3 regions of the Enterobacter sp. PL_is514 genome follow, and region 3 is predicted to be linked to each of the others. Evidence: predicted binding sites of a transcription regulator. Region 3 holds the regulator's gene; each other region holds the start of a gene.
What was found. The regulator LexA, encoded in region 3, represses DNA repair genes until DNA is damaged. The targets are predictions, from matches to a motif close to TNCTGTATGTACATACAGNA.

Region 1: AC0TNG_RS15865 (metal-dependent hydrolase) is a predicted target of LexA. The motif match lies at 2,026-2,045, and genes of this name have one in related genera.
Region 2: sulA (SOS-induced cell division inhibitor SulA) is a predicted target of LexA. The motif match lies at 1,528-1,547, and genes of this name have one in related genera.

The regions. Positions count from the first base shown of each region.
Region 1 is NZ_JBVPGN010000034.1:58,369-62,697, forward strand. It holds gene AC0TNG_RS15860 (L-cystine transporter) at 1-1,293, opposite strand, end outside; gene AC0TNG_RS15865 (metal-dependent hydrolase) at 1,421-2,011, opposite strand; gene hxpB (hexitol phosphatase HxpB) at 2,113-2,784, opposite strand; gene AC0TNG_RS15875 (YniB family protein) at 2,933-3,469, shown strand; gene AC0TNG_RS15880 (fructosamine kinase family protein) at 3,506-4,329, opposite strand, start outside.
Region 2 is NZ_JBVPGN010000036.1:454,491-458,819, reverse strand. It holds gene yccS (YccS family putative transporter) at 1-767, shown strand, start outside; gene AC0TNG_RS22435 (TfoX/Sxy family DNA transformation protein) at 724-1,350, opposite strand; gene sulA (SOS-induced cell division inhibitor SulA) at 1,568-2,077, shown strand; gene ompA (porin OmpA) at 2,432-3,487, shown strand; gene matP (macrodomain Ter protein MatP) at 3,553-4,005, opposite strand; gene AC0TNG_RS22415 (AAA family ATPase) at 4,192-4,329, shown strand, end outside.
Region 3 is NZ_JBVPGN010000031.1:65,770-70,098, forward strand. It holds gene AC0TNG_RS11295 (CsbD family protein) at 1-166, opposite strand, end outside; gene dinF (MATE family efflux transporter DinF) at 288-1,625, opposite strand; gene lexA (transcriptional repressor LexA) at 1,689-2,297, opposite strand; gene AC0TNG_RS11310 (diacylglycerol kinase) at 2,406-2,774, opposite strand; gene plsB (glycerol-3-phosphate 1-O-acyltransferase PlsB) at 2,929-4,329, shown strand, end outside.

The DNA of each region.
Region 1 (4,329 bases), on a different contig from region 3:
GCTCACGTTCAGCGCGGTACGACCCATGTCGATCAGCGGCTCAACGGAGATCAGCAGGGCGACCAGCGTTACGGGCAGACCCAGCGCAGGCAGCACAATCAGCGCGGCGAAGGTTGCGCCACCGCCAACACCCGCAACGCCTGCGGAGCTTACGGTAACAATCCCGACCAGCGTGGCGATCCATACCGGATCCAGCGGGTTGATACCCACCGTCGGCGCGACCATCACGGCCAGCATCGCCGGGTACAGACCCGCACAGCCGTTCTGACCAATGGTGGCACCAAAGGAGGCAGAGAAGCTGGCGATGGATTCAGGCACGCCCAGACGACGGGTTTGCGCTTCAACGTTCAGCGGAATAGACGCGGCGCTGGAACGGCTGGTGAAGGCAAAGGTCAGTACCGGCCAGACTTTACGGAAGTATTTCAGCGGGCTGACGCCGTTCACGCCCAGCAGGATGCCGTGCACCACGAACATAATGCCCAGGCCCAGATAAGAGGCGACAACGAAGCTGCCCAGCTTAATGATGTCCTGCAGGTTAGAGCCGGCAACCACTTTGGTCATCAGCGCCAGCACGCCGTAAGGGGTGAGCTGCATAACCAGACGAACCAGTTTCATCACCCAGCTTTGCAGGGTGTCAATCGCGGTCAGAACGCGTTCGCCTTTTGGCGCGTCGTCTTTCAGCAGCTTCAGCGCCGCGACGCCCAGGAACGCGGCGAAAATAACCACGCTGATGATCGAGGTTGGGCTCGCACCGGTCAGGTCAGCAAACGGGTTCTTCGGAATGAAGGAGAGCACCATCTGCGGCACGGTCAGGTCAGCTACTTTACCCACATAGTTGGTCTGAATTGCGGTAAGACGTGCCGTTTCAGCGGTACCCTGAACCAGACCTTCTGCGGTCAGGCCAAACAGGTTGGTGACCAGCACACCCACCAGCGCGGCAATCAGCGTGGTGAACAGCAGCGTACCAATGGTCAGGAAACTGATTTTTCCTAGCTGAGTGGCGTTATGCAGGCGGGCCACGGCGCTCAGAATAGAGGCGAACACCAGCGGCATAACGATCATCTGCAGCAGCTGGACATAGCCGTTACCGACAATGTTGAACCACTGAATGGAATCTTTCAGAACTGGATTATCGGAGCCATAAATTGCCTGTAATGCCAGACCAAATACGACACCCATGGCCAGACCAACCAGCACCTTTTTCGCCAGGCTCCACTGTTTGTGGCGCGCCTGCGCGAGAAGCAATAGCAATATAACGAACACAACGACGTTCGCGATGAGTGGAAAATTCATCCCCGTTCTCCTGATTTATTATTGGGTCGGTTTTTACCGATCCTGTTGGCGGAAGGTTAGCAGAAGTGTGATGTAGCGCTTATATCCAAATGGAATGGGTTATGACAAATGGGATAATTTTGTCGGTTTACTGTTCAATCTGGTGATGAATAAAGCGATTAAACTGAAATTGCAGCGAATTAATCATCTGGGATGACCAGCGAACTGCACTGTTTTCGGGCAAGGTTTGCGGCATCCAGACGGCGTAAGCAAACAGCGCCATGCACAATACCCGCTCAAGCTGGTTACCTTTCTGCGGTGCGAGGATGGGAAAACGGAAACGCCAGCGGCAGGGCCATAGCAGCGGCACGCCCGCAGGCGTCAGCATATCGGCCAGAATATGGCTTAAATAGCCCAGCACCATCCCCTGGATGGCATCGGCGGGGACTATCCAGCTTTCAGGCACTTTTAAATAGAACAGCGTCAGCAGGCCAAACACGGCCAGCAGGCTGTGCGTAAACCCCCGGTGGCCGAACGCGCGGGCGATGGGTTTCGACACCCATTTCAGACGCTGTCCGAGGAAGGATTTGGGATGGTCGATGTCGGGCAGCAGACAGGTCAATACGGCGGAAGGGACAATATGCCACCAGTCCCCCTGTGCCAGCACGGGGGTAAGTTCAGCGTTTTTGGCAAATACTGCGCATGCAATAGAAAAAAGCAGGTGGCCTTCCGCCGTCATGATAAAACCCACGAAACTGTCAATTCATACAGTATAGGGTTTTTATACAGTAGGCGGAAGAGGTGACGGTGTAACTGTTTGTCACAAACCGGAGGAGGGCGTTAACCGCCCTGCAGGTGGCGCGCCGTCAGTTCTGCCAGTGAATGTAGCTTCACGTCGGCAAGCGCAAACCGGGGATCGTGGCGGCCTTCTTCCGCAGGCACCACAATGGAGCGCATCCGCGCGGCTTTAGAGGCCACCATGCCGTTAACGGAATCTTCCAACGCAACGCAGCTGAGGGGATCCAGGCCGAGCTTAGCGGCACAGTCCAGATAGACCTGCGGGTGCGGCTTGCTGTAAGGCAATTTTTCAGCGGACGCCAGCGCGTCAAAACTGTCGCGCAGTTCAAACATCGTGAGCACTTTTTCCAGCATATGCAGCGGTGAAGCGGAAGCCAGGCCAACCTTCAGCCCCTGGGCTTTACACAGCGCGACAGCCTCACGTACGCCGGGCAGCAGCGGCCGGCTCTCTTCCACCAGAGAAATGGCGCGGCTGATAATGCGTGCGGTCACCTCATTGCGATCGGGACCCACCCACGGCTGTTGGGCAAACCACAGGTCAACCACCATATCGATGCGCAGGCCCAGCGTATCGGGTAGTTCATTACGGCGGCTGATATCGACGCCCAGACTGGCCATTACATCTAGTTCGGCGCGATCCCACAGCGGTTCGGAATCGATCAGTAATCCATCCATGTCAAAAATTGCGGCAAGAATTTGGCGCGGTGTCGACATCACAACGTCTCCTTATCCAGGGTGTTCGACAGACGATACGTGCTAAGCACAATCTGCAATTTAGCATATTGCTTTTAAAGAGCGGGCGAAATTGATGGCCAGCAGGTAGACTTAGGCACAAATAACGCGTCTTTATGAAGAGGAACTGATGACGTATCAACAAGCTGGACGCATTGCGGTCTTAAAACGTATTGCTGGCTGGGTGATTTTTATTCCTGCCGTCATTTCTACGCTGATTTCTGTACTCAAATTTATGTACGATCACAGCGAAAAACAGCCGGGTATCAATGCGGTAATGCTTGATTTCGCTCATGTCATGATTGAGATGATGCGTTTTAATACGCCATTTTTGAATGTCTTCTGGTTTAACTCACCCACCCCGGATTTTCATCAACAGCTGAATATCGGCTTTTGGGTGATATACGCCCTGATCTTTGTTGCGCTGGCACTGCAGGCCTCTGGCGCGAGGATGAGCCGCCAGACGCGCTTTTTACGCGAAGGCGTTGAGGATCAGTTGATTCTGGAGCAGGCCAAAGGCCCGGAAGGCATGAGTCGGGAGCAGATCGAATCCCGCATTGTTGTGCCGCGTCACACCATTTTCCTGCAAATTTTCCCGCTCTATATCCTTCCCGTGATCATCATTGTGGCGGGATACTTCTTCTTCTCACTGCTCGGTTTTCTGTAAGCGATAAGGGTGGCGGCAAGGCCACCCGTTCGCGTCTCAGGCGGCAAGCATACGCTCGAGTGCCCGCTGGGCGTTAACCAGGTGTTCTCCGCCAAAAAGAATGGCACGGTTCATCAGCGTATAAAGCTGATACACCGGCTGGCGGTCGAGGAAACCGGGCGGCAGGGGGGAAACAGACTGGTATCCGTCGTAGATTTGCGGTGGCTGCTCCGGATGAAGCGGCAGCATGGCAAGATCGCACTCTCTGTCACCCCAGTAGCAGGCCGGGTCGAAGATGTAGGGGCCGTTGGGACCCAGCGCGCAGTTATCGGACCACAAATCGCCGTGAAGCAGAGACGCCTGGGGCTGGTGGGAGGCCAGACGCTGTTGAACGTGTTCGACGATGGCATCAATATTGCCAAATTCCAGCCCTTTCTCGGCGGCCAACTCAAGCTGCCAGCCAATGCGCTGCTCGGCAAAAAATGTCGACCAGCGACGCTGCCAGGCATTGGGCTGTGGCGTGGTGGAGAGATCGTTATCAAAATCGAGACCAAACTGCGGCTGGTCGCTCCATTGATGCAGGCGCGCTAGCTGTTGGCCGAGGATAAACGCATTATGGGCATCCAGCGGTCGGGCGGGGAGATATTCCATGACCAGAAAACTGTAATCGCGGTCGCTACCGACGGCCAGCACCTGCGGGACCGTCACCGTTTTACTGCGCGACAACAGCTCCAGCTGGTCGGCTTCGGCGGTAAATATCGGAAGCAGTTCTCGCTCATCGCACTTAACGAAAAGATCGCGTCCTGCGTAGCGTAAATGCCACGCGGCGTGGATCTCACCGCCTGGCAGTTCGTTACGCAGTTCAATTTCACCTTCACCCA
Region 2 (4,329 bases), on a different contig from region 3:
TGATTCTGATCGTGATCACCGGCGTGCTGTTCTTCGCGTTTCGCAACGTGCAGTATGCCCACGCCACCATGTTCATCACGCTGCTGGTGCTGCTCTGCTTTAACCTGCTGGGTGAAGGCTTTGAAGTCGCCCTGCCCCGCGTGATCGATACCCTGATTGGCTGCGCAATTGCCTGGGCCGCGGTCAGCTTTATCTGGCCGGACTGGCGTTTCCGTAATTTACCGCGCGTGGTCGACAGGGCGATGAATGCCAACTGTCGATACCTTGACGCTATCCTGGAGCAGTACCACCAGGGGCGCGATAACCGCCTGGCTTACCGGATAGCACGTCGTGATGCGCACAACAGTGATGCAGAACTGGCCTCCGTTGTCTCTAACATGTCAACGGAGCCTCGCGCCACGGCGGAAATTCGTGAGACTGCGTTCCGCCTGCTCTGCCTGAACCATACGTTTACCAGCTATATTTCGACGCTGGGTGCCCACCGTGAGAAGCTCACCAACCCGGGTATTCTCAACCTGCTCGATGACGCCGTCTGTTATGTCGATGACGCGCTTCATCACCGCCCAGCCGATGAGCCACGCGTGCAACAGGCGCTGAATGAACTGGCGCAACGCATTGCGCATCTTGACCCGGGAAACGACAGCAAAGCGCCGCTGGTCCTTCAGCAGATAGGCCTGCTTATCGCTCTGCTGCCTGAAATTTGCCGGCTGCAACAGCAAATCGCTACCTGGAGGAGTGATTCTCCTGTGGCTCAGGCAGCGCATTAAACCACTCCGTCAGCTCCCGGCGAATGCCTGCCGGGAGTGCCGCCTCATGCAGCCCCTCAATAGCCCCTTCGAGCGCGAAGAGAACTTTAATACTGAGCGCTTTATTTTTCGCCCGCATCTTCAGCCAGCTGGCTCTGGCACCCAGCGCCCGGAGTGTTTCTTCATTGGTAATACCAGCTTCAAAAAGCAAGACTTCAAGCTGAAAGGTCAGGTTTGGCAGATCCTTGAGTCGGTTTCGTTGATGGCGCTGATAGCGCTCTTTTCTTGCCGCACTGAGCGCAAACGAGGAGAGCTGAAGCAACCGCTCCCTGTCCTGCCATAATCCGTCATCCACACGATAATAGTTGAGCAGCACCGGGCGGCCTCGCTTTATCAATGTCAAAAATGAGGAGGCATTCTTTACGCAGTATTTCGCACTCTCCTCACAAGCCCGAAGATAAAGCTCGCCATCAGACACCATGGCAAAAACCGCATCATCCACCGCCAGGGTGTAGCCTCCAAACAGCGCACGATGATGAATCTCACCCAACGGGGAGAGGTATTCCTGGGATTTATAAATCCGTTCATAAGATATCTTTTTCATGATATTTCCCTTCAAAATCATAAAATAACAACGAAATTTCTTACTAGCGGATCCGTTAGCAGGAAAATAGGCAACTTATCGCCGTTGAGCAAGATGATTTTTCCAGGGGCATCAAGATTGAATGAATTTTGCGAGTCGCTTTCCGAAAATGAGGTTGATCTTTATGCATACAGGGGTTACTGTATATCCATACAGTAACTACAGGGCTGGAATGAATATGCACACTTCAGGCTATGCAAATCGCGCAATCTCTCTCTCTTCTGCCGCAGGCAATGTCGCGCAGAATTCCGTCGAGCGTGTTTCCACAGGGCTTATCAGTGAAGTGGTTTATCGTGAAGACCAGCCCCTGTTGACGCAACTTCTGCTGTTGCCGTTATTACAACAGCTTGGTCAGCAATCGCGCTGGCAGCTTTGGCTCACGCCTCAACAAAAACTGAGCCGTGAGTGGGTTCAGTCCGCTGGCCTTCCGCTGACCAAGGTCATGCAGATTAATCAGCTCTCGCCGTGCGATACCGTTGAGTCGATGATCCGCGCGTTACGCACCGGAAATTACAGCGTGGTAATTGGATGGTTACCCGAAGAATTGACGGAAGAGGAACATTTCCGTCTGACTGAAGCCGCTGAAGAAGGGAGTGCGATCGGGTTCATTATGCGTCCGGTTCGATCGGATTCTTACCGCAGAGGACAACTTTCTGGGCTAAAAATTCACTCAAATTTGTATCATTGAGTGAAATTAAGATTTTTCCTGGAATTTTTTTCGACCACAAGATGGCATTAAAGTTCCCGGTCTGAAAATTGCGGCAAGGCTTGTCTGGTGCGGTTCTCCTTCATTTTATTGCACAAAATTCGTTCTAAAAATGTTAAATAATCGGTATACGGAACTTTTTTTTTCATATGCCTGACAGACTTCACACTTGTAAGTTTTCAGCTACGTTGTAGACTTTACATCGCCAGGGGTGCTCGGCCTAAGCCGAAGATATCGGTAGATTTATATTTGACCACGCCCCCCGGTGAAGGATTTAACCGTGATTCTCTCTTGAGACTTTCATGGCGAATTTTGGATGATAACGAGGCGCAAAAAATGAAAAAGACAGCTATCGCGATTGCAGTGGCACTGGCTGGCTTCGCTACCGTAGCGCAGGCCGCTCCGAAAGATAATACCTGGTATGCAGGTGGTAAACTGGGCTGGTCTCAGTTCCACGACACCGGCTGGTACAACAAAGACCTGAACAACGATGGCCCGACTCACGAGAGCCAGCTTGGTGCAGGTGCGTTCGGTGGCTATCAGGTTAACCCGTATGTTGGTTTTGAAATGGGTTACGACTGGTTAGGTCGTATGCCATACAAAGGCGACACCGTAAACGGCGCTTTCAAAGCACAGGGCGTTCAGCTGACCGCTAAACTGGGTTACCCAGTAACTGACGATCTGGACGTGTACACCCGTCTGGGCGGCATGGTATGGCGCGCTGACTCCAGCAACAACCAGGTTGGTAGCGACCATGACACCGGTGTTTCCCCAGTATTCGCTGGTGGCGTTGAGTGGGCTATGACCCGTGACATCGCTACCCGTCTGGAATACCAGTGGGTTAACAACATCGGCGACGGCAACACCGTTGGTGTTCGTCCAGACAACGGCATGCTGAGCGTAGGTGTTTCCTACCGTTTCGGCCAGCAGGAAGAAGCAGCACCAGTTGTTGCTCCAGCGCCGGCTCCAGCTCCAGAAGTACAGACCAAGCACTTCACTCTGAAGTCTGACGTTCTGTTCAACTTCAACAAAGCAACTCTGAAACCAGAAGGTCAGCAGGCACTGGATCAGCTGTACTCTCAGCTGAGCAACCTGGATCCTAAAGACGGTTCTGTAGTGGTTCTGGGCTTCACCGACCGTATCGGTTCTGACGCTTACAACCAGAAACTGTCTGAGAAACGTGCTCAGTCTGTTGTTGATTACCTGATCTCTAAAGGTATCCCAGCTAACAAGATCTCCCCACGTGGTATGGGCGAATCTAACCCAGTTACTGGCAACACCTGTGACAACGTGAAAGCTCGCGCTGCACTGATCGACTGCCTGGCTCCAGATCGTCGCGTAGAGATCGAAGTTAAAGGCATCAAAGACGTTGTAACTCAGCCAGCGGCATAAGTTATCGTCTTATAAAAAAACCCCGCCATGCGGGGTTTTTTATTGTCTGAAGAAAAGTAAAAAATCTACTTTTTACCCAACAACGCCTGAAGGTCGTTCTTCAGCGTCGACATCTGGTTGGCGTATTTCTCTTTATGTTCGGCATCCTCAATCAACTGCACGATGGTTTCCGAAAGCGTTTTACCCCGTCGTTGTGCCAGCCCAGCCAGACGTTGCCAGACAACGAACTCCAGGTCGATTGATTTTTTTCGAGTGTGCTGATGCTCAGCATTAAAATGCCGTTTGCGTCGCGCGCGGATAGTTTGCTTCATCCGGTTTAACAAGGCAGGATTGATGTGTTTCTCAATCCAGCCGTTAACCTGTACCGGTTCATTTTCGAGGGTCAGCAAAATATCCACGGCTTCTTGTGCAGCGCTGGCTTCGATGTAGCAGGTGATCAGCTCCCCTTCACGGTGCTTTTTGACCAGGTACTTCCATTTCCAGCCGCTTTCGAGATTTTCCAGTTGTTGATATTTCATTGCGATCTCAGTGTTACCACGTAACTCTGTTCAGAATATCAGTTTTTTAGCAATCTGCTGAAAAGAAATCATATCCTGTGAGTGAATGCAGCCAATCACCCTGTCGAAATCCCCAATCCTGCTTGGGTACAGCCCCCCGCTTACGGTATACTCCACGCTTTTACATCTGACTAAAAAACATCAACTTTGACCATTACGAAACTTGCATGGCGTGACCTTGTTCCGGATACCGAAAGTTATCAGGAACTGTTTGCACAGCCCGAACTCGCAAAAGAACACGAATTCATCCTTAGCGATACGCAGCCCCGTTTGCATTACGCGCTG
Region 3 (4,329 bases):
TTTCCGCCTGATCTTTCGCGTAGCCGTAACGTTCCTGAATTTTACCGACAAGCTGATCGCGTTTACCTTCAATGACGGTCATATCGTCATCCGTCAGCTTACCCCACTTTTCTTTCGCTTTACCTTTGAACTGCTTCCAGTTGCCGCCGATTTCGTCTTTATTCATCATCGTGTCCTCTTAAGTTAAGCGTCGGGTCGTAACGTCCGTTACGTTCTTTTCTGCTGGACGTGATAATTATTGTAGTTAAGGATTCGGCAGTTGGTTTCATATTCGGAATCTTTAACCGTCACGATATATCGTGACGTGAAGAGAACCAGGTATTGTTTTGCCAGTGGCGGTGCCAGATAAACGCCAGCGACAACCCTCGCAGCGAGAGGAAAACGGCCAGGGCCAGCCACAAACCGTGATTACCCAGCCAGGGGAGCGTCAGCAGCGTCAGACCAAACCCGGCCGCTGCAACCGCCATACTGTTACGCATTTCCGCTCCGCGCGTCGCACCAATAAACATGCCGTCCAGCAGATAACACCAGACGCCGACCACCGGTAAGACGACTTGCCAGATGAGATAGTGACTCGCCAGCTCGCGCAGCGCAGGGATAGACGTCAGCAATGCAACGATCTGCTCACCAAAGAAGGCGTAAACCAGACCGAACGCCAGCGCCACCAGTCCCGACTGGCGGCAGGCTGCCCGCCAGACGTCCCGAAGCTGCCCGCTTTCGCGCGCACCGTACGCCTGCCCGGAATGCGCTTCTACCGCATAGGCAAAACCGTCCAGCGCGTAGGCGGTAAAGGTCAGTAGCGTCATCAATACTGCGTTGACCGCAACGATTTCTGGCCCCAGTCGAGCCCCGAAAACCGTCAGCGCCCCGAAGCAGAGCTGAAGAAGAAGCGAGCGCAGCATGATGTCTCGGTTAAGCGCCAGCAGCTTACGGATATTGCCGCGCCATGCGGTTTTGAGCAGCGCCAGGGAGATGCCGCGCATCGCCAGCACGCGCCAGACCATCCACAGGCCAATAATAAAAGTTCCGTACTCGGCAATCGCCGTCGCCAGCGCCGCGCCCTGCACGTTCATATGCAGACCCATGACCAGCCAGACATCCAAAACGATATTGAGCAGGTTACCCACCACCAGCAAAATCACGGGTGCACGGGCGTACTGCACGCCCAATAGCCACCCCAGCAGAACCAGGTTAGCCAGTGACGCGGGCGCGCTGAGCCAGCGGATTTCAAGGAAACGTCGCGCCTGCTCTAATACCGCCTCGCTGCCGCCAACAACATGAAGCGCAAGGTCGATCAGGGGCGCACGCAATAAAACGATTAACGCCCCCGCGCCAAGCGCGAGGATCAGCGGCTGGACCAGCGCGCGCGCCAGACGCAGCGGATCTTTTGCACCATAAGCCTGTGCCGTGAGCCCGGTGGTGCTCATACGCAAAAAGAGCAGCAGCATAAACAGGAAGCTGGTTGCCGTCGCGCCAATCGCCACGCCGCCAAGATAAACAGGCGAATCAAGATGGCCAATAACGGCCGTATCGACCAGACCCAGCAAGGGAACGGTAATATTGGAGAAGATCATCGGCAGAGCAAGACGCCACAATGCCTTATCGGATGCCGTCAGCAGTGACATGAAAAATACCGGGTGTGGAGAATGAAGCAGGCTACAGCGGCGCCATAGCCTGTCAGGAAGAGGTTACAGCCATTCGCCGTTGCGAATGACCCCAACCGCCAGCCCTTCGATAGAGAAGTTGTGTTCGCGAAGATCGACCACAATCGGGGAGAACTCGTTGTTTTCAGGCAGTAGCTGAACGGTGTTCCCCTGTTTTTTCAGACGTTTGACGGTGACTTCATCATCAATGCGCGCGACGACTACCTGGCCGTTACGCACATCCTGTGTTTTATGCACCGCAAGCAGATCGCCGTCAAGAATACCGATGTCTTTCATCGACATACCGCTGACGCGCAGCAGGAAATCAGCGCTCGGTTTGAACATGGCTGGATCGACCTGGTAATGGCCTTCAATATGCTGCTGTGCCAGTAAAGGCTCACCGGCAGCAACACGCCCCACCAGCGGAATGCCCGTCTCTTCTTCCACCAGCAGGCGGATACCCCGTGACGCGCCCGAAACAATCTCAATCACGCCCTTACGCGCCAGCGCTTTCAGGTGTTCTTCGGCAGCATTCGGAGAACGGAAGCCCAGACGCTGCGCGATTTCCGCACGCGTGGGTGGCATACCCGTCTGGCCGATATGATCCCGGATGAGATCAAACACCTCTTGCTGCCTGGTCGTTAACGCTTTCATTCCGCCCCCTGGGTGTATATACAGTTATGCTGTGAGTATATACAGTCAAAGGCGATTTTGGAACCAAAAACTGCACAAAAAACCAGGGACTTAATTATTCCTCGAGGCTCATCGGAAATGTGACCAAAGCAGCGTGACCCAGGTGATAGCGGCAGTGATAATCGCCAGCAACACGGCAGCAGAGCCCATGTCTTTTGCACGGCCAGAAAGTTCATGGAAATCTGAACCAATGCGATCAACCACGGCCTCAATAGCGCTATTAAGAATTTCCACTATCATCACCAGAAGCACGGAACCGATAAGAAGTACGCGGGTAATCGCATCAACATCAAGGAAACAGGCGACGATCACCGCGATGATAGCGGCGATGCCCTCCTGGCGAAAGGCGGCTTCGTTGATCCACGCGGCACGGAAACCTTTCCATGAATAGCCGGCGGCTTTGATGATACGCGTTAACCCAGTGGTATTATTGGCCATTAAAAGAACCTTTTATGAAAAAAAGCGTCAGTAACAGGAACTGTAGCGCGTTTCGCTACAGCCTGAAGTATGACGGGTAACAACAGAAATTTTGCGCGCTTTCTGTTATCCTTGCGCCGCAATTGCATTATTAACCAGAGGCTTTACATCGTTTATGTCCGGCTGGCCACGAATTTACTACAAATTACTTAATTTACCATTAAGCATCCTGGTAAAAAGCAAGTCTATCCCAGCAGAACCCGCGCTGGAATTGGGACTCGATACGTCACGTCCTATTATGTACGTTTTGCCTTATAACTCGAAGGCAGACTTACTGACGCTTCGCGCCCAGTGTCTGGCGCATGACTTACCTGACCCGCTTGAACCGCTTGAAGTTGACGGTACGCTGCTGCCGCGCTACGTGTTCATTCACGGTGGACCGCGCGTGTTTACCTACTACACGCCAAAAGAAGAGTCCATCAAGCTGTTCCATGACTATCTCGACCTGCACCGCAGCAACCCCGATCTGGATGTGCAGATGGTGCCGGTATCGGTGATGTTTGGTCGTCGTCCGGGCCGTGAAAAAGGTGAAGAGAACCCGCCGCTGCGCATGCTTAACGGCATCCAGAAGTTCTTCGCGGTCTCCTGGCTGGGACGCGACAGCTTTGTGCGTTTCTCCCCTTCCGTTTCGCTGCGTCGAATGGCGGACGAGCACGGCACCGACAAGATCATCGCGCAAAAACTGGCGCGCGTGGCGCGTATGCACTTCGCCCGTCAGCGCCTTGCTGCCGTTGGGCCGCGTCTCCCGGCGCGTCAGGATCTGTTCAACAAGCTGTTGGCCTCCAAAGCGATTGCCCGCGCCGTTGAAGACGAAGCGCGCAGCAAGAAAATATCGCATGAGAAAGCCCAGCAGAACGCCATTGCGCTGATGGAAGAGATTGCAGCGAACTTCTCTTATGAGATGATTCGCCTGTCCGATCGTATTCTCGGCTTTACCTGGAACCGTCTCTACCAGGGCATCAACGTTCATAACGCCGAGCGTGTACGTCAGCTGGCGCATGATGGCCATGAGATTGTCTATGTTCCCTGCCACCGCAGCCATATGGACTACCTGCTTCTTTCCTACGTGCTCTATCATCAGGGGCTGGTACCACCGCACATTGCAGCCGGTATCAACCTGAATTTCTGGCCAGCAGGTCCGATTTTCCGTCGCCTGGGCGCATTCTTTATCCGTCGTACCTTCAAGGGCAACAAGCTCTACTCCACCGTGTTCCGCGAGTATCTGGGCGAGCTGTTCAGCCGCGGCTATTCCGTGGAGTACTTCGTGGAGGGCGGTCGTTCCCGTACCGGACGTCTTCTCGATCCTAAGACCGGCACGCTGTCGATGACCATTCAGGCGATGCTGCGCGGAGGAACCCGTCCCATCACGCTGGTGCCAATCTACATTGGCTACGAGCACGTGATGGAAGTGGGCACGTACGCCAAAGAGCTGCGCGGTGCGACCAAAGAGAAAGAGAGCCTGCCGCAGATGCTGCGCGGCCTGAGCAAGCTGCGCAATCTCGGTCAGGGCTACGTG